DNA from 3 places in the Paenibacillus sp. FSL W7-1279 genome. Region 1 is predicted to be linked to each of the others. Evidence: predicted binding sites of a transcription regulator. Region 1 holds the regulator's gene; each other region holds the start of a gene.
The links. The regulator Rex, encoded in region 1, represses fermentation and respiration genes when NADH is low (regulators of the CRP and FNR family bind a similar motif). The targets are predictions, from matches to a motif close to TTGTGAAATATTTCACAA.

Region 1 (10,585 bases):
CATCGAGGTGTTGAATGGACAGCAAGGGAAGGCCGAGGAGCATTTCGCACTGGCGATTCACAGCGACCCGACGCTTCCTGACCCCATTATCAATTTGGAGGTCTGCAAGCAGAAGCGAGGGGAACTCCAGTACGGCAGCCAATTGATCTCTTTGCTGTAAAAATCAAGCCAAAACAAGAAGCGATGTCAGAGCTCATCCTTGAGACTTTGGTATCGCTTTTTGCCGTATGGAGCTTACGGAGGAGAGCGGGGATTTTTTACCCGGAATGTTCAAAACCCGCAACTTCTGGTATGCTGTTAATTAGTCTGGAGGAAAGGGATTTTATCGAAATGAAATTTGCCGTATTGGATTTTGAAACCACGGGCAACCAGTCAGCAGATGAGATCATTCAGGTTGGACTGGCCATCATCGAAGAGGATCGAAGCATCTCCCGCGTATACGGCACCTATGTCAATCCCGGGATTCCGATCCCTCCTTTTATTACCGGTTTGACCGGCATTTCCGACAGTGATGTAGCGGATGCTCCGTCATTGGAAGAAATGATGATGGAACTCGTGCCCATGCTCGACGATGTTGTATTGGTTGGGCACAATGTCGCTTTTGATTTTAACTTTTTGCAAAATGCACTCGATCGCTGCGGCTATTTACCGTTCAGCGGCCGAATTCTAGATACGATGCACTTCTTAAAAATATGTTTTCCCTCGCTTCCTTCTTATCAGCTTGGGATGGTGTCCTCTCATTTCGGCCTGGAGCATGACCGTCCGCATCAGGCGGACAGCGATGCACTTGCCACAGCCTATGCGCTGCTGAAATGCCTGGAGGAGATCGATGAGCTTCCTCTGCTTACCGTGCAGCGGTTAAGCGACCTGTTTGCCGACGAGGACAGCGACTTGGCCTGGTTCTTTGACGGCATCCGTGCCGACAGGGAGCTCCAGGCAGTACAAGCCGGAGACACCCATACGTACTATCGTCAATTCGCCCTAGCTGTTGACGATTGGAACGATATAACGCCTGCCAGGGATGAGACGGAGCCTAATCCCTTGGCTGATGTAAGCTTTGAGCAATACATGAATGATGTCCGTGAACGTCTAAAGGAAACGCTGCCTCATTACGAGAGCAGGGATGCCCAGGACATGATGTTCCAGGAAGTGATGCAGGCACTCGATAACAATAAACATTTATTGATCGAAGCCGGCACGGGAACAGGCAAATCTCTCGGGTATTTGCTGCCGTCGATTTATCAAAGCGTGAAGCAGGAACAGAAGGTTATGGTGAGCACGCATACGATCAACCTTCAAGAACAGCTGCGTGACCGGGATATTCCCCTGCTCACCCAGGTTGTTCCTTTTCCTTTTAAAGCGGCTATTTTCAAGGGAAGAGGCCATTATTTGTGTTTGAGAAAATTTGAACATAAAATAAATAGAAGAGATTTTCATTCCCCGAAGGAAGATGTGATCACCGCAGCGCAAATGCTGGTTTGGTTGACCCAGACGGAGAACGGGGATGATGAGGAGCTGAACCTTGGCGGCCGTGGAGGGGATTTCTGGGAAACCATCTCCAGCGATTCGGATTCCTGCCTGGGCCGTGCCTGCCCATGGTTCCGCAAATGCTATTATCACAGGGCCAAACATGAGGCGGGCATCGCGGATGTTGTCATTACGAACCATTCGAAGCTGTTCACCGACGTGAAAGCGAATCACCAGCTGCTTCCGAGTTATGAGCGTCTCGTCATCGATGAAGCGCATCATCTGGAGGACGTCGCGGGCAAGCACCTTGGCTTGCAGATGAAATATTTTTCGGTTGTCCATACGTTGACCCGTATGTACAAAGACAGCCGAAGCGGTCAGCTTCCGGCTCTTCGCCAGCTGCTGCAAGCGTCGTCCCATGAGAAGGCTGTCGAGTGGTCTTCCATCATCGACCGGATTTATCCGGATCTGATCACCGTCAAAGAGAATTGGGACCGGCTCAGCGACCAATTGTTCGGACTGCTTCCGGAGCGCGGAGACGCGACTCCGGGGGATGCCGGACAATTCTCGCTTCGCTTATCGCCTCTGAAAAAGCCGAAGGATTGGAATTCGCTGGCCGAGCTGGAGCATCAAATTCATCTGGCGCTCGGCGATGTCGTTCGCAAGGGTGACAAGCTGATTGCCGAAATGAAGGAAGATCTGGACGACTACAGCGCGGACAGTCTGTTAACAGACCTATCGGGTCTATTTAAGGACCTGGCCGCACACCGCGAGGACCTGAGGACCTTCATGTCCCTGAATGATGAGGGCACGGTATACTGGATGGAGGCGAACGGCAACTTCCGCGGCAAATCGCTGCAGCTTTATGCGGTGCCTGTCGACGTCAGCACCCATTTAAAGGAATTGTTTTTTGACAAAAAACAAAGCGTGATCCTGACATCGGCGACCTTGTCGGTGGACAAATCGTTTCAGTTCATGATCGAGAATTTGGGTCTTCAGGAAGCGGCAGATAGCGGCAACCTGAACACGGTCCTGCTGCCGTCCCCGTTTAATTACAGGGAGCAGGCTCTCCTTGTTGTGCCGCGCGATTTTCCGAGCGTGAAGGGCTCGGTCGGGGATGCACTCTTTGTGAATACACTTGTGCAATCATTGGCTGATACGGCCATCGCAACGCATGGTCGCATGCTTGTCCTGTTCACCTCGTACCGCATGCTGCGTCAGGTGCATGAGCCCTTGAAGGAGGCGCTGGGATCCAGCGATATTACGGTACTGGGACAAGGGATGGACGGAACCAGCCGTACCAAGTTAATCCGGAGATTCCAGGATAGCAGCGCTTCGGTTCTGCTGGGCACCAGCTCCTTCTGGGAAGGAGTAGATATACCCGGTGAGGCGCTCACCTGCCTTGCCATCGTCCGGCTGCCGTTCCAGCCGCCGAATCACCCTCTGGTCGAAGCCAAGAGCGAGCTTCTGCAGCAGCAGAAGAAGAACCCGTTCATGAAGCTTTCGGTTCCGCAAGCGGTCATTCGCTTCAAACAGGGATTTGGCCGACTGGTACGGACCGCGCAGGATAAGGGGATTGTCATCGTTTACGATACTCGGGTCATTGAATCCTATTACGGGAAGTATTTCTTATATTCCTTGCCTGGACCGAAGATGGAGCACATGCCGACAGAGGGGATCGTTCCCCGAATTTCGAAATGGCTGCAGGAAGAGGCAGGCATAGGGAACCAAGCTGAATAAAGTGAAACCATGAACGAGCACAAACAAATGTAGTTATTAACCTATTATTAGGGGGAGCATGCATGAAATCGGAAAAAATTTCGGAAGCCGTGGTCCGCAGATTACCTGTATACTTGCGCTATTTGAATGAGCTTCAGAAAAGGGAGGTCTCCACGGTTTCCTCCCAGGAACTGGGGCAGAAACTGGACCTCAATCCTGCTCAAATTCGTAAGGACCTAGCGTATTTCGGTGATTTTGGACGGAAAGGGATCGGATATGACGTATCTTATCTGATCGAGAAAATTCGCCAGATTCTAAAGCTGGACCAGAAGATCAATGTCGCATTGATTGGGGCCGGTAATCTTGGACATGCATTATCGAATTACAATGCATTTCTGAAGGACAATATGAAGATTGTGGCGGTTTTCGATTCGTATTCTCCCAAAGTTGGTATGAAAATTAACAATTTGGTCGTACAGCCGATGGAGGAACTGGAGAAGACGGTTCATGAGTACGGCATTCGTATCGGGATTATCACCGTTCCGGATTTTGAGGCGCAGAATGTAGCGAATCAACTTATCGCGGCAGGCATCGAGGCTATCCTGAATTTTGCGCCGACCATCCTGAAAGCTCCACCCCATATCCGGATTCATACGGCAGATTTTACTACGGATTTGCAGAGTTTGGCCTATTATTTGGATAACGGCAAGGAGGATGCAGCACATGACGACAACGAAGTGGATGGTTAAAAACGGAACGTTCGTGGTACTAGAGGAAGGCAGATCCGTGTTACGCGGATATATGGTCGTGGAGAACGACCGGATCACTTACCTGGGTGAAGAAGAGCCGACTGTCCAAGAGGGAACAGAAATCATCGACGGAACCCATCTGTTTTTCCTGCCTGGATTGGTGAATACGCACGGACATGCGGCCATGTCGCTTCTTCGCGGGTATGGCGACGATCTGGCACTGCAAGTATGGCTTCAGGAAAAAATGTGGCCGATGGAAGCCAAATTCACGGCCGACGATGTATACTGGGGAACCTCACTCTCCGTGCTAGAGATGATCAAAGGCGGAACCACGACATTTGTGGATATGTATGATCATATGGATCAGGTTGCAAAGGTGGTGGAGGACTCAGGCATGCGCGGCGTTCTGACGCGCGGTGTCATCGGATTATGTCCGCCTGAGGTGCAGCAGCAGAAGCTGGAAGAGGCGGTTGCATTCGCGAAAGACTGGCATGGTCAGGCTGACGGTAGAATTACGACGATGATCTCACCGCATGCACCCTATACGTGCCCGCCGGATTTCATCGAAAAATTCGTGCAAGCGTCACATGATTTGAATCTGCCTTTGCATACGCATATGTCCGAAACGGAAACGGAAGTAGCTCAGAACGTAAATGACTACGGACTTCGCCCTGTTGCCCATCTAGAGAAGCTTGGCATGTTCTCCCGTCCAACGCTGCTTGCGCATGCCGTCCATCTGACCGATGAAGAAATCGAAATTCTGGCCAAACATCAAGTTATGGTTTCGCATAATCCAGGCAGCAATTTGAAGCTTGCCAGCGGCATCGCTCGCGTGCCTGCACTGCTGAAAGCCGGGGTCACCGTGTCTTTGGGTACCGATGGACCTGCCAGCAATAATAATCTGGATATGTTTGAAGAGATGCGGCTGGCCGCACTGATCCATAAAGGAGTAAGCGGGGATCCAACCGCGATTCCAGCATCCGAAGCGCTTCGGATGGGTACAGAATATGGAGCCAAGTCAGCCTTCCTTACGGATATTGGTACGCTTGCGGTAGGCATGAAGGCAGATATGATCGCACTGAACACGGATCAGGCGCACTTCCTTCCGAAGACGGATTACATTTCTCATGCTATCTACTCCGCCAGTGCGAAGGATGTAGAGCATGTATGGGTTGACGGCAAGCAGGTAGTGAAGAATGGCGCGAGTCTCACTCTCGATGAGGAACGTATCCGCCGGGAAGCGCAGCGTGCCTTTGAGCGTCTTACAACCCTCTAGGGAATAATCAAGGGGAGCGAGGAAGACGGATTTGAAGAAAAAAACGAAGTGGATATTGCTGAGTGTATCCGGGGTGCTGCTGTTACTGCTTGGTTTACAGCTCTATTATTCATATGTGATGAAAGATGCTTGGAATGAAGAAAGAATGGCAATTGCTGCCGCCAAACAGCATGGCCAATTGGTTACGTCCGGGAAGACCTATAAATCGGTGTGGGGCGAGGACAATAACTATTGGGTGATAAGCGGGAAGGATCAGGACAATCAAGATCGTATGGTATGGGTGAAATTTACGGATGACAACGTACCTGTTGAAGGTGCCGACGCTGTCCAATCCGTTTTGTTGAATACGGGGTTGTCAGAAGACCAGATGCGGGAGCAGATTTATAACGAATTGTCTGGCGCAGAAATTAAGCGGCTGCTGCCTGGAATGTATGAGGGCGAGTATGCCTGGCAGCTGCAGTATGAACACAACGGTCAGCGCGGTTATCGGTTTTATCGTTTTCAAGACGGTAACACCATCGGTAATGACATTATTCTTCCAAATCAATAAATAAGAAGTAGAGAGGGGCCCTTTAATATTCGCGGGTTCCTCTCTTATTTTCTCTATAATTGTAAGCGTATTCAGAAATAATATGGAAAAACTGTTCTAAATATTTTCACAGACATGCATGAAAAAGTATATAAGATGTGATATACTCATACTTGTACAAAATGAGTATATAAACTACATGCATCCCTATATATCGTTGTTATATGTATTGTTGTGTTGCAACATGACAGACAAAATTTCATACTGAAATGAAGGAGGAACTTCATGAAACTACGCATTGTACCTATCGTGCTGACTGTCGTGATCTCAGCATCGGTTCTCTTTGGCGGATGGTTTCTGTATCGGCAGATGGCTTTGCAAAATCCGCTGGCCAATGTTGTGTCACAATATGACGGCGTGAAGGATTCACATATAGATATTAAACAGAATACCGTTACTTTGAATCTTGATTTGGCTCCGGATACCAATTTGCAAGGCTTGGTCCAGCATATTAAGAAGGAAGGCAAGTCTGTGATTGGCAATCGGGAATTGAAAATCCAGGTGGAGGATCATTCCTCGGAAGCACTGGATCAATGGTGGGAGAAGGCGATGCTGTCAGTCGCTGAAGCGATGGATAATAAGCAGTATACCGATATTCAATCATCGCTCGAGCAGCTTGCTGCCCAGTCTCCGAATTTGAAAGCAAAAGCAACGATTGATGACACCAACGTCTATGTCAGCTTGTCAGACGGCAAGTCTGGTAAATTTATAATCTTGCCGCGTCAGTCTGGCAACATGGAGGTGTGGAATCATGCCTAAATTAGCTAAAGAAATCATGTTAGGCTTTATTCCGGTTTTGCTGGTATTCCTTGTGTTTGTCGGCGTGAACATCGTGCCCTTGCTCATCGCTGCAGCACTTGTAGGCGGCTTGTTGTTTATCGCGAAGATGAAGGGCGGCATCGCTGTAGGCGCAGCGAATGAGCGGAAGCGGAAAAAGAGCGGACCTGCCAAGCTGACGTTCGAAGAAATCGGCGGGCAGGATAATGCCAAGCAAGAGCTGCGTGAAGCACTGGATTTTCTGATTCGTCATGAAGACATTAAGAAATTCGGGATTCGTCCATTGAAGGGCATTCTTCTCACCGGGCCTCCGGGAACAGGGAAAACGTTGATGGCTAAAGCCGCTGCCCATTACACCGATTCGATCTTTGTCGCTGCATCCGGCAGTGAATTTGTTGAGATGTATGTCGGTGTTGGTGCAGGGCGCATCCGGGATTTGTTCAAGGATGCCCGTAACCGTGCGGCAAAGGAAAACAAGCAAAACGCCATTATCTTCATCGATGAGATCGATGTCATTGGCGGTAAACGCGAAGGCGGCCAGCAGCGCGAGTACGACCAGACGCTGAATCAGCTGCTAACCGAGATGGATGGCATCTATTCGCAGGATACTCCTCGTATTCTGGTAATTGCCGCGACAAACCGGAAAGAAATGCTGGATAGCGCACTGCTGCGTCCAGGGCGTTTCGACCGTCACATTCAGGTCGATCTGCCGGATAAGAAGGGACGCACTCATATTTTGAATCTGCATGCGGGCAATAAGCCGCTGCATGAAGATGTCGACTTGGAGAAAATCGCCGAAGAAGCATACGGCTTCTCGGGCGCACAACTCGAGAGCGTCATGAATGAAGCGGCCATTTACACGATGCGCGAGAACGAACAGTTTATCCATCAGCGTCATTTGTCCATGGCGATTGACAAGGTAATGATGGGTGAGCGTTCCGACCGTGAATCGAATTTGGAAGAGAAGAAGCGCGTTGCCATACATGAATTGGGACATGCAATTATGGCAGAGCTTGTGCGTCCCGGCAGTGTGAAGCAAGTTGCACTCAGCCCGCGTGGTAAAGCGCTAGGTTATGTTCGTCATAATCCGCAGGAGGAACAATATCTATACACGAAAACCTTCCTGGAAGAGCAAATTATGATCGCGCTTGGCGGTGCGGCCGCCGAAGAGATCTTTTACGGAGGCCGAAGCACAGGCTCAAGCAATGACTTTGAGCAATCGCTGAACATCGTGGAGACGATGATGAAGTCAGGTTTGACGTCGCTGGGCATTGTTAACATGAACATGGTAACAACTGAAGAGTTAATGAAAGAGAATAATGTGATTTTGGAAGAGTTAATGAACCGCACCAAGAATCTCTTGGAACAGAAACGGCCAATATTCGACAATTCACTTGATATCCTGTTGAAGGAAGAAATTCTCTCGGGGGAACAATTTCGTTGTCAATTTCGTGAAAACGCGCTTTTACCAGCATAAATTGTTATGCTGGTTATTTTTTTTTACTTTTTTGTCGTGCTAAGATATTATTATACTTTGTGCTCTGAAAATGTATTTTTCGACAAATGGGGTACAATAAAGTATAGAGATAAGGAAAGGGTGGAGTAGAAACCATGTACTTCAAAAAAATCGGCGTCGTAGGCGGCGGGACTATGGGGCAGGGCATTGCGGAGATGCTGGCAGCCAAAGGTCTTGACGTACTGCTCGTAGAGAAAACTCCAGAGAAACTGGACTATTCATACCGAATGATCGAGACCAGTCTAGATAAACAATTGGAGAAGTGGGGAATTACCCAGGCAGAGAAGAAATTGATACTGAACCGGATTCAAAAAGTAACTCATTTTGCCGAGCTTAGCACCTGCGATATGGTGATTGAGACCATTATAGAGGACTTGGAAGCGAAGAAAGAGGTCTTTACACAGCTTGATCAAGTATGTCCGAGCCATGTGATATTAGCAAGTAATACATCCACGCTTAGTTTGACGGAGCTCGCCAGCTCTACCAAATATCCTGAGCGTGTTATTGGCATGCACTTCATTCATCCTGTTTCCAAGGTAGACCTTGTTGAAATCATCCGCGGTCTGAAAACTTCCGATCATACGTTTACGGAAACGAAGCGTTTTGTTGAAGAAGTTTCGGATAAAAAAGGCATCATGGTATATGAGTCTCCAGGTTTCGTTACAACCCGCATGATTACCCTCATGATCAATGAAGCGATGCACTTGCTGCAAGAGGGCGTGGCTTCGGCGGAGGATATCGATGACGCAATGAGAATCGGATATAACTTCCAGCATGGACCGCTTGAGATGGCCGACCGTTTCGGTTTGGATTCCATTCTCGCTGCGCTGGAGCGCATGTTCCGCGAGTACGGCGAACTGAAATACCGTCCATCGATTGTCTTGAAGAAACTGGTCCGCGCAGGGCAACTGGGCGTTAAAACCGGAGAAGGCTTTTTCAAGTACGATAAGGATGGTGATCGGGTATGAATATTCTCGTAATTAATGCAGGGAGTTCTTCACTGAAGTATCAACTGTACAACATGACGGATGAATCCGTGCTGGCAAAGGGCTTGGTCGAACGGATCGGCATGGATTCCTCGATTCTGACGCATAAGCCGACGGGAAAACAGGATGTAACCGAAGTCAGCGAAATTCTGGAGCATACCACGGCCATCCGCAAAGTGCTGGGCATGCTCACGAACGAGGAGCACGGCGTGATCGATTCCATCGACAGCATTCAGGCTGTTGGACACCGCGTCGTGCACGGCGGGGAGTCTTTTAAAGAATCCGCGCTCGTTGACAGTGACGCCAAAGCGGAAATCCGCCGCTTGTTCGATTTGGCTCCGCTTCACAATCCTGCATCGATGATGGGGATTAAGGCAGCAGAAACCAATATGCCGGGCGTCCCGCAGGTCGTTGTATTTGATACGGCGTTCCATCAGACGATGCCGGAGAAATCATACCTGTACGCTATTCCGAGAGTACTTTATAATAAATATAAAGTACGTCGTTACGGTGCGCACGGCACGTCCCATGCCTATGTCAGCCAGGCAGCGGCAGAATTTCTGAACCGACCGCTGGAGGATCTGAAGATCATAACCTGCCATATCGGTAACGGTGCTTCCCTGACAGCAGTAAAAGGCGGGAAATCCATCGATACCTCCATGGGGATGACCCCGCTGGAAGGGCTCATGATGGGTACGCGTAGCGGTGATTTGGACCCTGCAATCGTACCGTTTGTCATGAATAAGGAAGAGCTGACCGTCAATGAAGTGAACTCCATGCTGAACAAGCACAGCGGCTTGCTGGCGATTTCCGGAATCAGCAGTGATATGCGTGAGATTACGGAAGGCATGGAAAAAGGCGATCCGAACTCCACATTGGCCTTTGAAATGTATGAGTATCGCCTTCGTAAATACATCGGATCTTACGCTGCCGTCATGAATGGCGTGGATGTCATTGTATTTACTGCGGGCGTCGGCGAGAATTCGGTCGTTCTTCGTCAAAGAGTGCTTGAGCAGCTTACCTATCTCGGAGTAGAATTGGATGAGGAGCTGAACAGCATTCGTTCCGGCGAGCCGCGCCGTATTTCTGCGGCAAATTCGAAGGTCGAGGTACTAGTGATCCCTACCAACGAAGAACTGGTTATTGCTCGGGATACGCATCGTATCGTACAAGCTTCCAACCGTTAAATAGTAGTGATATAAGGGAGAGATTTAAGCATGGCCACCAAAAGTGTGATTCGTAACGTCAACCAGCATGTCGGCGAGACCGTCACGATCGGCGCCTGGATCAACAACAAGCGTTCCAGCGGCAAGATCCAATTCCTGCAGCTTCGCGATGGATCCGGATATATCCAGGGTGTTGTTGTGAAGAGCGAAGTATCCGAACAGGTATGGGATGACGCGAAAAGCCTGACACAGGAAAGCTCGTTGTACGTGACGGGTGTTATACGTGAAGAGCCGCGGAGCCAATCGGGTTACGAGATGACGGTTACCGGCATTGAGATCA
Region 2 (10,585 bases), 2.5 Mb from region 1:
GTTTCAGTAAATCTTCAATGACGGTTCCGGAAACTTTTTTCAAAGCCTGCTTTTCTATTAAGTTCATGATCAACGGAAGCTTCAGATCGGTTAATTTTTTGCCGTCCATCATTTTGGAAGTGGAGTCCAGCAGTACGCGGACATCATAGCAAGAGCCGAACACTTCAGGTACGCCGCGGTCTACGTTTAATAAGGTGTACACAGCTTCCATTGCCGTTCTAACCGAATATTCGGTTGTGAATACGGTGTCGCGAACCGTGTCGGCAAACTGTCCGATAAAAGCGAAGTTGACGCAACCATCCGGAACTACTTTAGGCCGGTCTCCTGCTGTCCTCGGCATGAAAAATGACGTAATGTAAGGCATCATAGTCGGGATGCAGCGGGCAGAGTTGGCAGCCATGTCCGCAATTTCATGCTCCGGCACACCAAGATGGTACAGCCACTCCATCGTAATTTCCTCGCCTGTACATTCTCTCATCGGCTTTTTGACGTAATCGCCCGGAACATCGGTGAATAATCCGTACACCCAAACGACAAGCTGATCCTTCGGCTGCTCTTTGAAATGCGGTTGCCGATTCAGAGTATAACTCATGAGCCACTTGGAATCCTTTACGGACACGATGCCGCCGGTAACGACCTTTCCGCTGAACGGGTCGCGTTTACAGATTTTTTCGATATATGGCGGGATTCTGTCATCAAGTGTCGTAACGGTTGCCGATTCCCAGTTCGTCGCTTCCGTATTCGTGCAGAATTTATCGGGGCGTCCAAAGGATGGATCCTGCTTAGCGATATTTCTCCAGAGCTCCCAGCAGCCGCCTGTGGAACGATTAAATTCAGCCGCGCGATGATGGTCGCCCGAAGCAGAATTTTCCGTGCAGCTGCCATTTGTCACAAACACCAAATCATCTTCCGTCAAGTCGATATATTCCTCTTTGCCGGCACGGCGACATACCATTTGCTTGGCAACCTTCTTATTGCCCTGGATATCAAATACTACATTCGTAACTGTCATATCATATTGGAAATGAACGCCATGCGACTGCAAATATTTCATCATCGGCAGGATCAATGATTCATACTGATTATACTTCGTGAATTTTAACGCCGAAAAATCAGGCAGTCCGCCAATATGGTGAATGAATCTTTGGATGTAAAGCTTCATCTCCAAGGCGCTATGCCAATCTTCAAAGGCAAACATCGTTCTCCAGTAAAGCCAGAAATTTGAGGCAAAGAAATCCTCCGTGAATACATCGGTAATTTTCTTATCATACAAATCTTCGTTTCGAGTAAAGAACAACTTCACGATTTCCAGCGAAGCTTTTTCGCTCAGAGCAAATTTCCCATCGGTATGCGCATCCTCGCCCCGGTTAACCGTGGCTCTCATTAGAGAGAAGTTCGGATCTTTCTTGTTCAGCCAGTAAAACTCATCCAAAACCGATACGCCTTCAATTTCAAGAGACGGAATGGAACGGAACAAATCCCATAAGCATTCAAAATGATCTTCCATTTCTCGCCCACCGCGAATAATAAAACCTTTATCGCTGTCATGAATTCCGTCGCAGGCACCTCCGGGAAGACTAAGCTCCTCCAGAATGTGGACCCGCTCTCCCTTCATTTGGCCGTCGCGCACGAGGAAGCACGCAGCTGCCAGAGAGCCTAAACCGGCTCCAACCAGATATGCAGACTTTTTGTCGACATCGACCGGTTTTTCCGGGCGAGCAAACGCTTCATAATTTCCATTGCTATAATACATTCCAGTCACCTCCGAATTGATTCTAGCAACTACATCATAAAAAAATATTCGGAGGTCTCCCATAGACAATGTCCGCCTAATGTCGAAACTTTCGACACAAGGCTAATATTGTCTAATGAGAGTGGTGCAATTTAAACTTTTCCAGCGCGAAAAAGATATCGCCTTGAATCAAAATGCTCAGCCGGTCCACAATCGCAGAGGGCTCTTCCTTCATCCCTTTCGCAATCCAATCCAGCATCAGCCCTACAAACGCATATTTATAAAAGTCAGCGATAAACGACTTATCCTCATCCCTGATCGACATCGTAACGGCCTTTTCCTCAATAACCCCTATCAAAAGATGATACGTTACGTTAAATAGGTACCTTTCCAGCTGCTCTCGTTTAATAGAATGATAGACGCTCGTCACAAACGCCTTGTTTTTTAGCACATACTCAAATATTTGCAATAGGCCCTGCTGCCACGTGTCATACGTTTTCTTGCCATCCAGCGCTATGGTAGCCTCGCTTGTGCAAATCCACTCCACAAGATCATAAATATCCCTGAAATGATAATAAAACGTCTGCCGATTCACTTCACAGTCCTCGACAACATCAATGACGGTAATCTTATCAAGCGTTTTTTTCTCAAGCATTTTTTTTAGCGATAGGGCAAGCGCTTTTTTTGTTGTTTGTGCCATAAAACTCCTCCAATCCAGAGCGTAATCATTCACAAAGGCCATTAGTCAGACGATACACCTTCATTATAAAGGAACTCAACGCGAAAAAGCGGTGACCCTATGAAGGCAAATAGATTGGAAATGCGCAGAAGTCGAGAAAATCGCAACCCGATGGCATCGTTGTAAATAAAAATTAAGTTTATATTGTGAAATAATTCACCACTTAATTAACAGCCCTATATTAAAATGAAGTGGACCTAACGAGGCTGACGGAGGGAGGCAACCGGGGAAGATCTGAGATTCGAAGAATAAAGGCCACACTCGCACACCCTATTGTTTCTCGTTTTTCTACGGTAAACCTCCTTTTTCGTTTGGCTCTTTATGGTCAACTAAATAGATGTAGAGAAAGTGGAGGGTTACACAGTGAAAAAGAAGGTTGCAGCAACGCTTATACTCATTCTCTCTTTCATGTTCGCCATCGTGGGATGCGGCGGCGGGACCCAGGATCAGAGTCAAGACAACGCAAAAAAAGAAGAAGCCCCAGATACGGCCGTTTCGGGTGCGTCCCAAACCGGGTATACGCCAATCGATCAGCTCAAAGAAAAGTATGATATCATCATCGTCGGTGCAGGCGGAGCCGGTATGTCTGCTGCCCTTGAGGCAAAAGAAAAAGGCATGAACCCGGTCATTTTTGAAAAAATGCCGATTGCCGGCGGGAATACCATAAAATCATCCTCGGGCATGAATGCTTCCGAAACCAAGTTCCAACAAGAACAGGGTATTAAGGACAGCAACGATTTATTTTATGAAGAGACTTTAAAGGGCGGTCATGAAACCAACGACAAAGACATGCTTCGTTTCTTCGTTGACCATTCGGCAAGCGCGATCGATTGGCTGGATTCCATCGGGATTCGGTTGAACAATATCACCATTACGGGCGGCATGAACGAAAAGCGCACGCACCGTCCTGAGGACGGCTCGGCGGTAGGACAATACCTTGTCAACGGTCTGGTGAAAAATGTACAAGAACAAGAAATTCCGCTATTCGTCAACGCCAAGGTAACGGATATTACGGAAAAAGAGGGCAAAGCAAACGGCGTCAAAGTCATCTTCAACGGGAAAGACGAGAAAGCTATTGCAGCGGATGCCGTTGTTGTGACAACCGGCGGTTTCGGAGCCAACATGGACATGATCTCCGAAGTTCGGTCCGATCTGAAAGGTTACGTGACCACCAATCAAGAAGGCAGCACCGGTGACGGCATTACCATGATTGAAAAACTCGGCGGCACTACGGTCGATATGGATCAAATCCAGGTTCACCCTACGGTTCAGCAGGAGAAATCTTATCTTATCGGGGAAGCCGTTCGGGGAGAAGGGGCCATCCTCGTTTCCAGCCAAGGCAAACGTTTCACAAACGAGCTGGATACTCGGGATAACGTCACCGCCGCCATCAATAAGCTTCCTGAAAAATCGGCTTATCTTGTGTTCGATTCCGGGGTAAAATCCCGGGTTAAAGCGATTCAGCAATATGAAAAAATGGGCTTTGTCATTCAGGGCGATTCGATCGAGGCTTTGGCCAATGAAATGGGCGTTCCAGTTGATCAGCTTCAAGCCACACTGGATACATGGAACAGCGCGGTGAAGAACAATAAAGATACCGAGTTCAACAGAACGACAGGCATGGATAACGAATTATCCGGGGCTCCATACCATGCCATCCAAATTGCCCCCGGTATTCACTACACCATGGGCGGCGTAAAAATCAACACGAACACGGAAGTTTTGGATAAAGACGGCAAGCCTATTCCAGGACTGTTCGCAGCCGGCGAACTAACCGGCGGTTTGCACGGTCAAAACCGGATCGGCGGCAACTCCGTTGCCGAGATCATTATTTTCGGCCGCCAAGCCGGCATTAAATCGGCTGAATTTGTAGGAGCGCAGTAAGCAGTCTACATCCCTTTATACGGCAAAACAACGCACGCTTGGTTGTCCTAATCCTCCGATAGCGATCATTTTTAAAAATCATATTTACATTTCTATAAAAATAGATATAATGAAACACATGGATACCTTACAAACCATCAAAGCACTATCAAACGAGTCCCGGTTTAAAATCCTGGAGTGGCTGAAGCATCCGGAGGAACATTTTGATCCGCAGGATCACATGCCTTCCAAATGTGATTTTCATGGCGGTATCTGCGTGGGCTCCATTTCAGAAAAAACAGGACTCGCTCAGTCGGTCGTTTCTGGCTACCTGGTAAAATTGCAAAAGGCCGGTTTACTGGAATCCCATCGAGCGGGCCAGTGGACATATTACAGACGCAATGAGGAGGGCATTAAGCGTTTTATCGAACAACTCAAGGAAGAGCTTTAGGCTTAAAAAGCAAATTCAGATTGAAGATTAAGCTTAAAAGCTCTTTCTTTTTATCATATATATCTATTTTTATGAAAATGCAGAAAAGTATATTAAACATATTGGAGGATTCCATACATGAGCAATCAAAATCAAAGTGTCCGATCTACAGCATCCCTATTCGAGCCATATACCATCGGTAACCTTACTCTTCCATCCCGCGTGGTGATGGCCCCTATGACGCGCGGGTTCTCTCCGAACGGCGTTCCAGGCCCGGATGTGGCCGCTTACTACCGTCGGCGTGCGGAGAATGGCGTCGGATTGATCATTACCGAGGGAACACTGATAAATCACCCGGCTGCAACCGATAACCCCAATATACCTAACTTCCATGGTGAAGCCGCATTGAACGGCTGGGCCGAGGTGGTCCGTCAGGTCCACGAAGCCGGCGGTAAGATCATGCCGCAAATTTGGCACATCGGCATGACTAGACCAATAGGTGCCGAGCCTAACCCGGAAGCACTTCCGATCGGACCATCCGGACTTGACCTGGACGGCAACGTCGTCACGAAACCCATGACCAAGGATGAAATCGAGCAGGTTATTCAAGCTTATGCCGATGCAGCCGCGAATGCCAAACGCCTTGGCTTTGACGGCGTAGAAATCCATGGTGCCCACGGATACCTGATCGACCAATTCCTCTGGGAGAGAACGAACCAGCGTACCGATGAATACGGAGGTGACATGCTGAAGCGTGCCCGCTTTGCGGTCGAAGTGGTCAAAGCCGTACGTGAGGCGGTGGGTCCAGACTTCCCAGTTGCCATCCGCCTATCCCAATGGAAGACAACCCAATATGAGGCCAAGCTGGCGGATACGCCTGAAAAGCTGGGTCAGTTGTTAACCGCGCTGTCTGACGCCGGGGTCGATATATTCCACTGCTCGACCCGTCGCTTCTGGGAGCCTGAATTCGAAGGTTCTGACCTGAACTTTGCTGGATGGGCCAAGAAACTGACAGGAAAAACAGTCATCACCGTCGGTTCCGTCGGTCTCGATGAAGTATTCACCAGCCTCTTCACCCAAGGTAAGGGTGCCGGCCAAAGAGACCTCGAAGAGCTCCTGAATCGTCTTGAGGAAAATGAATTTGACCTGGTTGCCGTCGGCCGTGCCCTGTTGGCTGATCCGCAATGGGCCGCTAAGGTTCGAGATGGACGTTTCGACGAGCTGGCACCATTCAAGCCGGATTCCTTGCAAACCCTGATTTAATGCGATTTCAGCTCCCCAGCCCCCTTGGGACCTGAGAGCCGCATTAGATCTTTAAATACAAAACCGGAAGCAGATCGCTTCCGGTTTTTTTTGCCGTATGTTGTTTCCTGCTATTCGTCCAGCAAAGCGGCTTGACGCTTGTAATGATCCTCGATTACCATGCAAGCCATCGCTTCGATCACCGGTACGACGCGGGGACAGATGCATGGATCGTGCCTGCCGATCGTCGCAATTTCCCGTTCATTGCCGTCTACATCGACAGTCTGTTGAGGGGTTGAAATGGATGAAGTCGGCTTTACGACGACTCGGAACACGATATCCGCCCCGGTGCTGATACCACCGATGATTCCGCCGGCATGGTTCGTCCGGAACCCTCCCGCGTCCATCTGATCGTTGTGCTCGCTTCCCCGCATAGTGGCCGCTTGAAAGCCTGCCCCGAATTCAATGCCCTTAATCGCGCCGACGGACAACATAGCCTTCGCTAACTCAGCGTCAAGCTTGTCGAATACGGGTTCCCCCAGTCCCGCGGCAATGCCGCTAATTCGGCATTCGACAATCCCCCCGCAGCTGTCCCCCTCTTCGGCCAGTCGTTCTATCCTCTCAATCATGCGAACGGCTGCTTCCGGATCACACGCACGAACCGCATTCCGTTCGATAGCATCGGCGTCAAATTGCTCGCATCGGATACCTCCGATCTCGGTCGTATACGCCAGGATGGAGACACCCCGACGTTCCAGAAGCTTCCGCGCCACGGCTCCAGCAGCCACTCGCGCAGCCGTCTCCCTTCCCGAAGCTCTTCCGCTTCCTCGATAGTCGCGAATCTTGTATTTTTTTTCATATGTGAAATCTGCATGCCCGGGCCGGTAGGTCGATTTGATTGTATCGTAAGCCGACGGGCGCATGTCGGTGTTGTTAAGCATGATGCACAGTGGCGTCCCCGTCGTTCTCCCCTCGAAAAGTCCAGATAAAATGCGGATCTTATCGTATTCCTTGCGGGGAGTCGTAACAGAGGATTGCCCCGGCCTTCTGCGATCCATCTGAATCTGAATGTAAGCCTCGTCCAGCTCAACGCCCGGTGTGACACCTTCTAAAATGACGCCCACCGCTTCTCCGTGTGATTCCCCGAACGTAGTCATTTTTAACCGCTCTCCAAACGTACTTCCTGCCATGTTCATACCTCCCGTAAACATTTCGATTCCTTATCCTTCAGTTTAGAGGTATATTTGAAATAAATGAAATCACAATAATCAACAGTTGCCATAGAGAGGATTGATAACAAATGATCGCCAACACGGAATGGTATCGAGTGTTCCTGCATGCTGCAGAGACTTCCAATCTCACGAAAGCTGCGCATAACCTCCATATGACACAGCCCTCTGTGAGTTATGCCATCAAGCAGTTGGAAGAAGCCCTCGGCGTGGGGCTGTTCGACCGGTTATCCAAGGGCGTCCGCTTAACAACAGAAGGAGAGGCCTTGTATCAGCATGTAAGGCAAGCATTCGACGAACTCGATTCAGCCGAGCGGCGATTGAAGAAGCTAAAGCAGTTTAGCGAAGGCAGGCTGAGGATTGGCGCGAACGGGGCTATCGTTAAGGACTTTCTCCTCTCCTTGCTCGACCGATTCCATGCCCGCTATCCCGACATCCGCATTCAGCTGTCACAGGAGCGAACAAGCAGCATCGTGGAGCGCTTAAAGAAAGGATCGTTGGATCTCGGCTTTGTTCACCTTCCCGTATCGGACGAGGAAATCCATATCATCGACTCCCGTACCTCGCCTTATTGCGCCGTGGTCGGAACGGCCTTCGCAGATTGGGCGCGCAGGCCTCTACGGACGGAAGAATTGACGGAGCTCCCCCTCTTGATGCTGTCCCCCGGCAGCTCGACGCGGTCCTTCATCGAAGGGTGGTTCCGATCGCAAGGGGTGGAAGTGGCAGCCGACTTCGAGTTGAACAGCCTGGACATGTTAGCAGAATTTGCCGAGCGCGGTTATGGAACAGCCTTCTTGCCACGGGCCTTTGTCTCGTCTCAGATCTCGGACGGTTCCTTGCTGGAGCTTCGAACAGACACTCCGTTACCGGATCGATATATTGGCGTCGCCGTTCGGAAGCAGCAGTCGCCCTCGCTGGCGGCAGGGGCATTTTTGGAGATGCTGCAGCAGAATTGATGATCTTCCCGTCGAAAGAAAATTAGCATCATCAACCTTATGAATACATGATCTTGTCTACAGCAATCCACCTTTATGATCCTTTTCGATGACCTCTTACTAAGCGGTTATTTCAAGACGAGACCGAAATGCTAATGGGCCCGCCTCCCATACACCCAAAATCCCGGCTCATGTGACATCACAGAGCTGGGCTTTCTTCTTTTCACTCCTATGAGATACTCACAAATGGCTGCACACCTTCTTCCTGCTCAGGTGCGTATATCGGGGTGGAGAAGCAACGCGTTCGCCTTTAAAATCAGGAAGCTTCCTCGGTTTAATCCATTCCAGCTTCCCGATTTTAACAGCGACCTGAGCCGATGTACGACACCATCCCACAGCACGATAACAGAGTGTGCAGCCCTTCGCTCTCTCAAATCAATGCAAAAAAGCCCAGCTCCCACAAAAGCAGGAGCCGGGCTTTCTCTTATTTCAATTATTTGCGCTTCAAGTTGTAGAACGACTTCAAGCCGTTGTATTGAGCGAGCTCGCCCAATTGATCTTCGATACGAAGCAATTGGTTGTATTTCGCCACACGGTCCGTACGGGAAGGAGCACCCGTTTTGATCTGACCAGCATTAGTAGCCACCGCGATATCAGCGATCGTGCTGTCCTCGGACTCACCGGAACGGTGGGAGATGACAGCCGTGTATCCTGCGCGTTTTGCCATTTCGATCGCATCAAACGTTTCAGTCAATGTACCGATTTGGTTTACTTTGATCAGGATGGAGTTACCGATGCCTTCGTTGATACCTTTTTCCAGACGCTCGGTGTTGGTAACGAACAGGTCGTCACCCACGAGTTGAATTTTGTTACCCAATTTCTCGGTGAGCAATTTCCAACCTTCCCAATCGTCCTCGGAGCATCCGTCTTCGATGGTTACGATTGGGTATTTGTCTACCCAAGAAGCGAGCAAGTCCACGAATTCTGCCGGCGTGAAGGATTTGCCTTCGCCTTCCAGAACATACTTGCCATCTTTGAAGAACTCGGTGGAAGCAACGTCCATACCCAGCAATACATCTTCACCTGGCTTGTAGCCGGCTTTTTCGATCGCTTCGATGATGGAAGACAGTGCATCTTCGTTAGACGTGAAGTTAGGAGCGAAGCCGCCTTCGTCGCCAACCGCTGTGTTCAGGCCTTTGCCCTTCAGAACGGATTTCAGGTTGTGGAAGATTTCAGCGCCCATGCGAAGGGCTTCTTTGAAGCTAGGTGCACCAACAGGCAATACCATGAACTCTTGAACGTCAACGTTGTTGTCCGCGTGAGCGCCACCGTTAACGATGTTCATCATAGGTACTGGAAGTTGTTTTGCGTTGAATCCGCCAAGGTAAACATACAGCGGAAGATCCAATGCATCAGCAGCAGCGCGAGCTACAGCCATGGATACGGCCAGAATTGCGTTCGCACCCAATTTGCCTTTGTTCGGCGTACCGTCCAAAGCGATCATCAGTTTATCGATGCCAAGCTGGTCCAGAGCGTCCATGCCAATCACTTCAGGCGCGATGATTTCGTTCACGTTCTCAACAGCTTTCAGAACGCCTTTGCCCAGGTAACGGGATTTGTCGTCGTCGCGAAGCTCAACGGCTTCGTGAACGCCAGTGGAAGCACCGGATGGAACGATCGCGCGACCGATTGCACCGGATTCCAGGTATACTTCAACCTCTACGGTTGGATTGCCACGGGAGTCAAGGACTTCGCGTGCATATACATCAGAAATAATAGTCATGTGTATAGTCTCCTTTTAATGTTATGTTTATGTTCCATTATGAACCACTTATTTACGTGCTGCAATCATGGAAGTTCCAGTCATCTCATCCGGCTTCGGCAGATCCATCAGGTCGAGAATGGTTGGCGCAATGTCGGCAAGAATACCGCCTTCACGCAGTGTTACATTCTCATCCGTTACGATGAACGGAACCGGGTTCGTAGTATGTGCGGTGAACGGACGTCCACTCTCGTCAAATACCATGTCCGCGTTCCCGTGGTCAGCGGTAATCAGAACTACCCCGCCTTTTGCCAAAACAGCCTCAACGACCTTGCCGACACACTCATCCGTAGTCTCAACGGCTTTAATTGTCGGCTCCAGCATACCGGAATGACCTACCATGTCCGGGTTGGCGAAGTTCAAAATGATCGCGTCATGCTTATCCGCTTCGATTTCTCTCACGCAAGCATCCGCCACTTCATAAGCGCTCATCTCCGGTTTCAGATCGTAGGTCGCCACTTTCGGCGAGTTGATCAGTACGCGCGTTTCACCAGGAAGCTCAACATCGCGTCCACCGCTGAAAAAGAATGTCACGTGCGGGTACTTTTCGGTTTCCGCAATTCGAAGCTGCTTCTTGTTGTGCTGAACCAGCA
Region 3 (10,585 bases), 2.6 Mb from region 1:
GCAAGCCTTCCAATGTCAGAAGGGGAGAAATCTCTTCAATGGACTCCGTCTCGCCGGCAATCAGTTCAGCCAGTCCCCCCGTAGCGATAACCTTAACATTGTCCGTACCCATCTCGGCTTTTATACGCTTGACCAGGCCATCGACCTGTCCCGCATAACCAAAAACGATACCGGCCTGCATGGCATGTACGGTATTGCGCCCGATTACCTTTTTCGGCTTTTCGAGCTCTACGCGAGGAAGCTTGGAAGCACGCTGTACAAGAGCCTCCGTGGCAATGCCAATACCAGGCACAATCACTCCGCCAAGATAATTGCCTGCCTCATCGATGCAATCAAACGTCGTCGCCGTACCGAAATCCACCACAATCAGCGGCCCCCCGTACTGCTCGACGGCTGCTACTGCATTCACAATCCGATCAGCGCCAACCTCGCGCGGATTTTCATACCGCAGATTAAGTCCGGTTTTGATGCCTGGTCCTACGATCAGGGGCGCCTTGCCAATATATTTATTGCACATCTCCTCGACCACACGCACAAGAGGAGGAACTACGGAAGAAACAATAACGCCTTCGATTTGGCTTACCAGTATATTGGACATTTGAAACAAATTATGAATCAATACACCGTATTCATCCACGGTGGACTGACGCGATGTACTGATTCGAAAATCATGCAGCAGCTTTTTTCCCTGATACACACCCAGTACAATATTGGTATTCCCTACATCCACAACCAGAATCAACTCTCTGTCCCTCCTTTCTTCGCATTTAGATCCAAGCTGATATCGAGACTATGGAAAGAATAAGTCAGCCGTCCAACGGATATGACGTCGACCCCGGTTTCGGCAATCCCGCGCACGGTCTCCAGCGTCACGTTCCCCGATGCTTCAACGCGAACATGAGGGGCCTTGGCCTTGATTCTTCGAACAGACTCCGCCATCATGTCATGACTCATGTTATCCAGCATAATAATATCTGCGCCTGCAGCCAGTGCTTCCTCAACCTGCGCCAAGCTCTCGGTTTCAACTTCTATAGTCATGGTATGTGGAATATGGGCTCTTGCACGGCTGACCGCTTGCGCGATTCCGCCTGCACCCTTAATGTGATTATCCTTAATCATGACGGCATCATACAGGCCGAAACGATGGTTCGCGCCGCCGCCAACCCGAACAGCATATTTCTCAAGCATTCGGTGGCCTGGCGTCGTTTTGCGGGTATCCACCAGCCTTGTTGGCAATCCCTCAAGCACATCAACAAAAGAACGCGTTCTTGTTGCAATACCCGACAGACGCTGAAGCAAATTCAAAGCAAGACGCTCGCCTGTCAAAATACGGTGCGTGCTTCCTTCCACTTCGGCGAGAACCGTTCCTTTTTCAACCTCGTCTCCATCACGGACCAATGCTGTAAACGTCAGCGACGGATCAACCGTTTCGAATACCAGCTCTGCAACCGGCATACCTGCTACGATTCCTGCCTCCTTGGCATGAATAACACCCTTGGATTCATGACCCGGCTCAATGGTGGTGAGGGTCGTAATGTCCCCCGACCCGATATCCTCCTGCAGCCAAGTCCGTATACTCTGGAGAAGGCCATCGTTGTATCCGTTAAACATCATCGCTTAATTCCTCCGTCATTTCTTGATCCCGTGTATGGACAATATGTTTCTGCCATACGCTGTCATTCCGTTCCGGGAAATCCTCACGATAGTGGGCTCCCCGGCTTTCTTCACGACCCAGCGCACCCTGAACCACGAGCAGGGATGCTGTGAGCATGTTAGCAAACTCGTATTCCTCACGCTTGGTGAGCACGGATTGGAACAATGGCAGCTGACGGCCAAGCTCTTCCGCTGCTCTTAATAGAGTATCCCGATTTCGCCGAAGTCCTGCATAACGTACCATCACCTTCTGTAGCTTCAAGCGTTTTTCCACCATCGCTTGGGACGGAGCGTCCTTGCGACCGAGGTGGAATGATACATGAAGCGGATCGCCTGAAGGTTCCGGCAGGCTCTTAATGCGCTCGACAATACGACTACCGTACACAATCGCCTCCGACAGCGAATTGCTGGCCAAACGGTTCGCCCCGTGGACACCAGTAGACGATACCTCCCCGCAAGCAAATAAACGTTTCACGCTGCTCTCGCCGTGCAGATTGGTTTTGATGCCCCCCATCATATAATGCGCAGCCGGGGAGACCGGAATCCAATCTGACGATAAATCGAGTCCATACTGCATGCAGGTTTCATAAATCGTTGGGAATCGATGTCTGACCATTTCCGGCGACTCATGGGTAATATCCAGATAAACAAAGGTAGACCCCGTTGCTTCCATCTCACTGACAATAGCCCGTGCTACAATATCCCGCGGTGCCAGCTCCAGTAAATCATGGTATTTGGGCATGAAGCGTTCCCCTTGTATATTCCGAAGAACGGCGCCTTCACCCCGAACCGCCTCTGATATTAGGAATCGGGGCGCACCCGGATAGCTAAGCGCCGTCGGGTGGAATTGTATAAACTCCATATCCCGAATTTCTGCGCCTGCCCGATAAGCCATGGCAACGCCATCGGCTGTAGCAACCTCCGGATTGGTCGTATACCGGTACAATTGACCGGCGCCGCCGGAACACATAACCGTCGCCCGTCCACGAACGAATACCCGTTTTCCATCAGGCATTTGTACCAAAGCGCCATGACATTCTCCCTGCTCGGTAATCAGGTCAATGACAAAATGATCGTCCCACACCTCTATATTGTGAAGCATTTCAACCTGAATGGAAAGGGCACGCACAATTTCATATCCGGTAGCATCCCCGTTGGCATGAAGGATCCGGCGGTGACTGTGTGCGCCTTCTTGGGTCAGCGCGAGCTCGCCATTCTCCACATCAAACATCGTGCCGAGCCGAATCAACTCTTGAACGCCAACCGGCCCCTCGTTTACAAGGACATCCACCGCGGCAGATGAACATAGGCCCGCCCCTGCCAAGAGGGTATCCTGCCGATGATAGGCCGGGGAGTCATCCTCAGCTGTTACGGCTGCAATTCCTCCCTGCGCATAACGCGTGTTGCTTTCGAGCAGCGATTTCTTCGTAATCAGCAGCACATTCTGAGTCGCACTTGCCATGATCGCCGTATATAAACCCGCAATGCCTGAACCGATCACGATGACGTCCGTCTCAACTGCAGGAAGATCGTTCAGATCAAAATCAATTAAATACTGCGGTATCACGATGCCTCACCTGTCTTTTCACGAAAGAGTAGCGCATGCTACTTAACCTGTAACATGCGCTCTAATGAAGTTCTGGCTTTTTCTGCAACGACCGGCGGCACATAAATTTGCGGCTTCATCGTTTCCAACGCTTTAACCAGCTTTTTGAGGTTATTCACTTTCATATTCGGACACACCAGGAATTTCGTAGCGAAATGGAACGATTTATCCGGGCTATCCAGTCGAAGCTGATAACCGGTTCCGTCCTCAGTACCCACGATAAACTCCTTGGCCGATGAATTTTTGCAATACTCCAGGATGGCGGTGGTACTTCCTACAAAATCCCCCATCGCAACAACCTCCGGACGGCATTCCGGATGCACCACAAATTCAGCATGAGGATATTTGGCCTTCATCTCGACGACATCCTTCACCGTCAGCATGTCATGCGTGTTGCAGTACCCTTCCCAGATAATGAGCTTCTTGTCGGTATGCTGCTGAACATAATGCCCCAGATTTTTGTCAGGCACCCATATAATTTCATCCGAATCCACCGACTGAATCACTTTCACGGCATTGGATGAAGTACAGCAGATATCCGTCTCAGCTTTGATCTCAGCCGATGAATTGATGTACGTGACCACTTTGGCATTCGGATGCTGCGCTTTCAGCTTCCGCAGTCCGTCAACGTTCACCATGTCCGCCATAGGGCAGCCGGCCCGCTCATCCGGTATAAGAACCGTCTTGCCCGGTGCCAGAATTTTAGCGCTTTCGCCCATAAAATGCACACCGCAAAATACGATAACCTCGGCATCCGTTTGTGCTGCCTTCTGCGCGAGCAGGAAGGAATCCCCCCGGAAATCAGCGACCTCTTGTATTTCATCCCGTTGATAATAATGTGCCAAAATGATTGCGTTACGTTCCTTCTTCAATTGCATTAACCGCTCGCGCAGCTCACGGTTCTGTTCCGCCTTACGCTCCAGTGCCAACGCTTCCATGATCGACCCTCTCCCCTTATATAGTCCGGCAGTTCGCCGCTGATGACCATGTGACTTTCAGGATGGTTTCCACCTTTGTGAAAGGATTCGCATCCTTATTTAACAACTAATGTACACGTTCGTTCTGCCCCCTGTCAATGTGATAGAAAGCACAAAAAGAACCGGAAAACGAATTATCGTTCTCCGGTTCTTCAATTTTATTCGGTATTCGAGGTTTTATCAGCAAATATTACGTTAAGCTGCTGTTACCGTTGTCCGATCCGCCTGGAGGATCCTTGCGCTCCGAATCTTTGCGCTCTGGCCCTGGATCATTCGAATCCATCGGGTTGTTCGGAATTTCCTCCGTGGAAGTCGGCTGCTCGCCGTCTTCTTTCCCTTGGATGCGAACTTTCACGTCGCCAATGTTGTCGATGATCGGTTCACCATTCTCGGAAGAACCTTCTCCTTCACCGTCGCCACTGCCGTTGCCTTCAGCTGATCCGGTCTCAATGAGATTCTTGATTTGCTCAAGCTCCAGCGTTTCCATCTCGAGGAGCGTATTCGCAATCAGATGAACCTCTTTAGCATGCTTATTCAGGATCTCTTTACATTTCTCATAGCAATCATTAATGAATCGCTGCATTTCCTGATCGATCTCATAAGCGATTGCATCACTATAGTTCTGCTCATGTCCGATATCACGTCCAAGGAACACTTGTCCTTGGGATGTACCGAACTGCATCGGTCCGAGCTTCTCACTCATACCGTATTCCACAACCATGCTGCGGATAATGCCTGTTGCTTGCTGGAAGTCACTGTATGCCCCGGTCCCGATTTCACCGATGAACAGCTCCTCAGCGACACGTCCGCCAAGCAAACCGGTTACGCGATCCAGCAATTCCTGCTTCGTCACGAGCATCCGATCTTCCTTCGGCATCATAATGACATATCCGCCGGCACGGCCACGAGGGATAATCGTTACCTTATGCACCGTATCCGCATGCTCGAGGAAGTAACCCACAATGGTATGACCCGCTTCATGGTATGCCACTATGCGTTTCTCGCGGTCACTGATCACGCGGCTGCGTTTCTCCGTACCGACGATAACGCGGTCAATCGCCTCATCCACTTCTCGCATGGAAATATCTTTACGGTTGCGGCGAGCCGCAAGCAAGGCAGCCTCGTTCAGGAGATTCTCCAGATCGGCGCCTGTAAAACCGGTTGTACGTTTGGCGATGATGTCAAGTTTAACATCCTTCGTCAATGGTTTGTTGCGTGCATGAACCTTCAGTACGGCTTCACGGCCCTTCACATCCGGGCGATCTACGGTAATCTGACGGTCAAAACGTCCCGGACGAAGAAGCGCCGGGTCTAAAATATCCGGGCGGTTGGTCGCAGCAACGATGATAATGCCTTCGTTCGCTCCGAAACCGTCCATTTCAACCAGCAACTGGTTGAGTGTCTGTTCACGCTCGTCATGACCGCCGCCAAGACCAGCGCCACGCTGACGACCTACTGCATCAATCTCATCGATAAAGATGATACATGGTGCATTCTTCTTCGCGTTCTCGAACAAGTCACGTACACGAGAAGCACCGACACCGACAAACATTTCAACGAAGTCGGAACCGGAAATACTGAAGAACGGCACTCCCGCTTCACCGGCAACGGCACGAGCCAGGAGCGTCTTACCGGTTCCCGGAGGACCGACAAGCAAAACGCCCTTCGGAATGCGAGCGCCAACCGTGTTGAACTTGCGCGGATCCTTCAAGAAGTCAACAACTTCAACAAGCTCCTGCTTCTCTTCATCTGCTCCGGCTACATCTTCAAATGTAATCCGTTTCTTCTCTTCATTATATAAGCGGGCTTTGCTCTTGCCAAAGTTCATCACTTTGCCGCCGCCGCCTTGAGCCTGATTAAACAGGAAGAAGAACAGTACAAACATAATGATGAGCGGAATAAAGGATGAAAGCAATGTCAGCCAAATGCTTTGGCCTTCCATTGGCAACACGGACAGTTTGACTTTGTTGCTCTCACTGGCTGCAGTCAGCTCTTGCATCGCTGCATCCGTGGCAGGAATATAGGCTGAGAAATTCTCCGATTTTTTCTCTTCGGAAACCTCCCTATACTTACCGGTCACCAGATAAGCGTAACCGTCAAATTGTACCGTCATTTCCTCTATGTTGTTAGCTTTGACTTCCTGCCGCAGTTCATTATAACTAGGGGCATCGGCTTGCTCGCCGCCATTAGTAACGAATTGTACTATGCCCACCACGACTAAAAATAGAATCAAATAAAAACCAGAATTCCGGATGAACCGACTCATCCCCTACCTCCTCTCAAGACACATAAGATATTTTACCACAGCCTGTCTGGCCATCTCAACAAAGGGCCCTGAACTGTGATAGCGGCCCATTGGCGCGGTTTAACTGCTGTAGATTTCCGGCTTCAAAATCCCGATGTAGGGGAGGTTCCGGTAATGCTCGGCATAATCAAGTCCGTATCCGACAACAAATGCATCCGGCAGCACGAATCCGGTATAATCGGCCTGCAAATCCACCGTACGGCGTGCCGGCTTGTCAAACAAGGTGACAACGCACACCGAGTTTGCCTTGCGGCTCTTCAGAAGCTCAATCAAATGGCTCAGCGTAAGACCGCTGTCGATAATATCCTCCACAATCAGCACATCCCTGCCTTCAACGGATGCGTCCAGATCTTTAATGATCTTCACCACGCCGGAGGATTTGGTTGATGCCCCATAGCTGGATACAGCCATGAAATCCAACTCAAGAGGTACTGTTATGGATTTAACCAAGTCGGCCATAAAAATAAACGCACCTTTAAGAACGCAAATAACGAGTGGATTGCGTCCCACATATTCGGCGCTGAGTTTGGAACCAAGTTCCTTAATCTTTGCGTGAATCTCTTCTTCACTGATGAGTATTTCCTGAATGTCATTCTGCAACTTAAGTGGACCTCCTACGTTTATACTATGAAAGCGTGAAACGGGCCATTCTTCGTTTTACACTTGCCTTAAGCATCCGATAGCTCCATCCGGAGAACTCGTGATGTGTGCCGCCCGCAAGCGGCGTGAACGGAACGTCGTACACCTGGAATCCACACAATGCTGCCGGAACCGTCACAAAGAATAGGAATCCGGGCACGGACAGACGGTGGGATTTTCTCATCAATGAGAATATCTTTCACCTTTTTGCTTCCGTTTAATCCCATGATCTTCATCTTGTCCCCCGGCTGTCTGTTACGCAAGGTTAAAGGAAACCTAAGCTCATCCGCATCAAAATCCGCCACAAAGGCCGATGGTCTGGAGCCGCTCCGGCTTTCGCTTCCTGTCTTTAACGACAATTTCAGCATCTTTCCGATTTCCTTAACATACTGCTGCGAAACATCAGGAGAATCAAGAATGTATATGTACTGTCCCTGTTCTTCCGGAGGCTTAGGCCAAAACTGGATCACTCCGTACTCACGAACACAGGTAATGCCGTCACCCAGATCCAGACGCCAGTTGCTTCGCTGATCGTTAAGAATGCCATGGCGCACCGTTTCAATCTTGACAAAATCGGTGTTTTCCTGGTCTGAGGGCAGGTAATTTAATATTAGTTTAATCAAACGCCGTTGTAAAGCGACATGTAAGCCCAAAAAGGAAGGCGCGTCGAAAGCGAGCCTCCCATCGTTCTCCTGTACCATACTCCGAAATTGCTTCGCAGCTTCAAGCTCCACAAAATCATCCTCCTGCTGGACAATCTCGGCCAACTGATTGAGTGAGGAGGAGAACTGCCCATTGTATCGTTCCAGAAAAGGCAATACTTCCAGGCGAATCGCATTACGGCGGTACTTCGTCTGCAGATTGCTGTTATCCACCGCATACTGGAATCCGCATATACGGCACAGCTCCACGATATCCGCCTTGTACATACGAAGAAACGGACGGATAAGTTCCACTTTTTTTTCCGTTCGCTTAAATTTTATTCCGGCAAGTCCGGACAGGCCGCTCCCGCGCAGAAGCCGCATGAGCACCGTCTCGGCTTGATCGTCAGCATGATGAGCCAGAGCTACGGAGCGCGCATTGTATTTGTGGGCTGTTTGCAGCAGAAATTCATAACGCTTCTCTCTTGCAGCCTCCTGCCCACCCTTACCGCTCTCTTCCATATAAGCAGGAATATCGATAAACGCCGTTTCTAATGGAAGTCCGAGCCGCTCCGCTAGTTCACGCACCATTTCTGCCTCTTGGTCTGATTCCTCCCGAAACCCATGATGCACATGGGCGCAGATCAATCGGAGCGGCGTCCGGTGCATAGAAATTTCATGCAGTACGTGCAGGAGCGCAACGGAATCAGGCCCGCCGGAAACGGCGACCACGATGCTATCGCCTTCTGACCACAGATCAAACTCTGCGGCTGTACGCTCGACATGGTTGACGAATGTCCGTAAATAATCCTGTTTCACTTTCCAGGTCCCCTTTAGAGGTTGTTCAAAAAGCCCGCTTTTGATAAGAAAACCCCTATCGAGGCCACTTCAAGGATGAGCGACCGCGATGCATAGGTAGGTTTTCTTGCGATATCGAATTTCATCAGTTCCACTGATAACTCATAAATTCTATATCTAACACGAAGTGAATCAGGAAGCCACTCGGCATCGAATCTTGAATTCAGCCGGACCTAAGCAGATGCTTTCGAAGGCGTTTTCTGCGAAAACGTGTAGCTCCACTCCTGACGTCCCTAGCTTCATCCAACTGAAGCGTTTTGAAAAAACGCACATCGGGAGCATAAGCTTCGGTGCTGAAAACCGACCTTTTTGAACTCGCACCTTTATGAACTCCCAGTAACAAGGTAACAACTTCATGAGCGGAAGAAAAAATAAACAGTAAGGGCCATGATGACTAACGACAAACCAAACGCGTTCTTCAGCCAACGCGGAGTTCGTCCCGGTTTAGGACGCACGCTCCGGCCCGAGCCTTCATATATTCGTTTTCTCCACTCGTTCAACGCTTCCCGTGAATCCGCGAAATCTCCCGACAAAGCCTTGTTCAGCCACACAGCGTATGGCTTAAACAGGAGGTTTCTTTGCAGCACCAGCTGCAGATCGGCAACACTACGGGTCTGGGGAAGCTGACAAGACGCCTCCCGTAATGATTTCTCATCCAGCAGGCCGATACACATCACGGCAAACGAGAACAAATCATAGGATACGTCGCCAGTCCGGCTTCCGGCATTCCAGTATCCCCGATCATACCATTCCGTAAACTGCTTGACGCTGCGTCCGAAAGGGCTTACGCCTCCATAATCGATCAGTTCCACTCTTCCGTATGCCGAGACCATCACATTATCCGGCTTCAAATCACCAAATGCATAACCGGATGCATGCAGAACGGACAGCTTCTCGAGCAGCTTCAGTCCGATCAATCCGATCCAATCGGCACCACGCTTGCGAATAAAATGATGCAGCGGACTCCCTTCAATGTAACGCATGACATAGAAGGACACTTCCCCACTGCCGTCATGATGATCGTCCGCCTCCACGAGATAAGGGTTCGGCATCTGTTCTTTCAACGCATTCAGGACATTAATTTCGGATTGAAGATCCAGAGCGTCATACCCAACTTTTAGAGCATAACGCTCGCGTACTCCTGCCCGATGGACCAGATACACCTTGCCGTTAGCCCCTTTGCCGAGCATACGCTCTACGATGTACCGGCTGTTCCGCCACTTGCCCTTAATTACGGTTCCTGGCGGATAACCCGGGTTAGACAACGTAGTCACCGAGCATCCCTTCCTCTTGGCTGGAATGACCCTGCCATGATTGATTACCCTCTAGTGTACCATATCGGTAAAATTCAATCACCTTTAACAAGGCAGGTCCCGTCGGCGTAGCCCCTCTCATCTGCAGGCGGCTGAACATTCCCCGGGCGCCGTCCAGATCCGAGGTCCAATTCACGTCCATCACGATATCCTCGCCGCTGTGTTTTCCAGGAAAATGGAATACGGACAATTCGCTTGAGCCTGCGCGCGCTTTCAAACTCAGCATTAAATCACGTATCGCTTCCTCAACGGCAGCCAGCTTGGGTTTCATGCTAGCACTTGCATCGATTAACAACGCGACCTGCAGAGAGGACGTCTCAGCCAGCTCATCCACAACTTCAACGACCTGCGATCGCTTGTCCGGCGGAAGTTCCTCCAGCGACCCGCCCCCCAAAATATGCTGTATCTCCTTATTTACCGCTTGTTGGATCGTCTGAACCACCGTTTTCCGAGTCATCATCTGTATCGTCTGCGCCAGCTGCGGTGTACCTACGATCCGGTGTATACCCCCTCCCGCTTTGGCTATCTCCTGAATTTCCAATCCCCCAAGCTCACCGATCGTTCCGTAATCAAGGACCCCCACCACATTCACG

Region 2: MKY82_RS01185 (flavocytochrome c) is a predicted target of Rex. The motif match lies at 2,616-2,633, and genes of this name have one in related genera.
Region 3: nadA (quinolinate synthase NadA) is a predicted target of Rex. The motif match lies at 4,273-4,290, and genes of this name have one in related genera.

Annotation. Positions count from the first base shown of each region.
Region 1 covers NZ_CP150215.1:2,694,190-2,704,774, forward strand. Annotated here, with positions in the region: gene MKY82_RS11920 (hypothetical protein) at 1-160, shown strand, start outside; gene dinG (ATP-dependent DNA helicase DinG) at 331-3,207, shown strand; gene MKY82_RS11930 (redox-sensing transcriptional repressor Rex) at 3,270-3,935, shown strand; gene MKY82_RS11935 (amidohydrolase) at 3,910-5,211, shown strand; gene MKY82_RS11940 (DUF5590 domain-containing protein) at 5,243-5,761, shown strand; gene MKY82_RS11945 (hypothetical protein) at 6,026-6,559, shown strand; gene MKY82_RS11950 (AAA family ATPase) at 6,552-8,054, shown strand; gene MKY82_RS11955 (3-hydroxyacyl-CoA dehydrogenase NAD-binding domain-containing protein) at 8,189-9,061, shown strand; gene MKY82_RS11960 (acetate kinase) at 9,058-10,266, shown strand; gene asnS (asparagine--tRNA ligase) at 10,297-10,585, shown strand, end outside.
Region 2 covers NZ_CP150215.1:237,837-248,421, reverse strand. Annotated here, with positions in the region: gene MKY82_RS01195 (oleate hydratase) at 1-1,753, opposite strand, end outside; gene MKY82_RS01190 (TetR-like C-terminal domain-containing protein) at 1,866-2,432, opposite strand; gene MKY82_RS01185 (flavocytochrome c) at 2,835-4,355, shown strand; gene MKY82_RS01180 (helix-turn-helix transcriptional regulator) at 4,474-4,785, shown strand; gene MKY82_RS01175 (NADH:flavin oxidoreductase) at 4,903-6,027, shown strand; gene aroC (chorismate synthase) at 6,138-7,196, opposite strand; gene MKY82_RS01165 (LysR family transcriptional regulator) at 7,307-8,191, shown strand; gene eno (phosphopyruvate hydratase) at 8,664-9,953, opposite strand; gene gpmI (2,3-bisphosphoglycerate-independent phosphoglycerate mutase) at 10,002-10,585, opposite strand, start outside.
Region 3 covers NZ_CP150215.1:57,127-67,711, reverse strand. Annotated here, with positions in the region: gene MKY82_RS00315 (type III pantothenate kinase) at 1-742, opposite strand, end outside; gene nadC (carboxylating nicotinate-nucleotide diphosphorylase) at 739-1,614, opposite strand; gene nadB (L-aspartate oxidase) at 1,604-3,220, opposite strand; gene nadA (quinolinate synthase NadA) at 3,259-4,197, opposite strand; gene ftsH (ATP-dependent zinc metalloprotease FtsH) at 4,427-6,502, opposite strand; gene hpt (hypoxanthine phosphoribosyltransferase) at 6,602-7,141, opposite strand; gene tilS (tRNA lysidine(34) synthetase TilS) at 7,210-8,640, opposite strand; gene MKY82_RS00280 (serine/threonine protein kinase) at 9,033-9,953, opposite strand; gene MKY82_RS00275 (vWA domain-containing protein) at 9,937-10,585, opposite strand, start outside.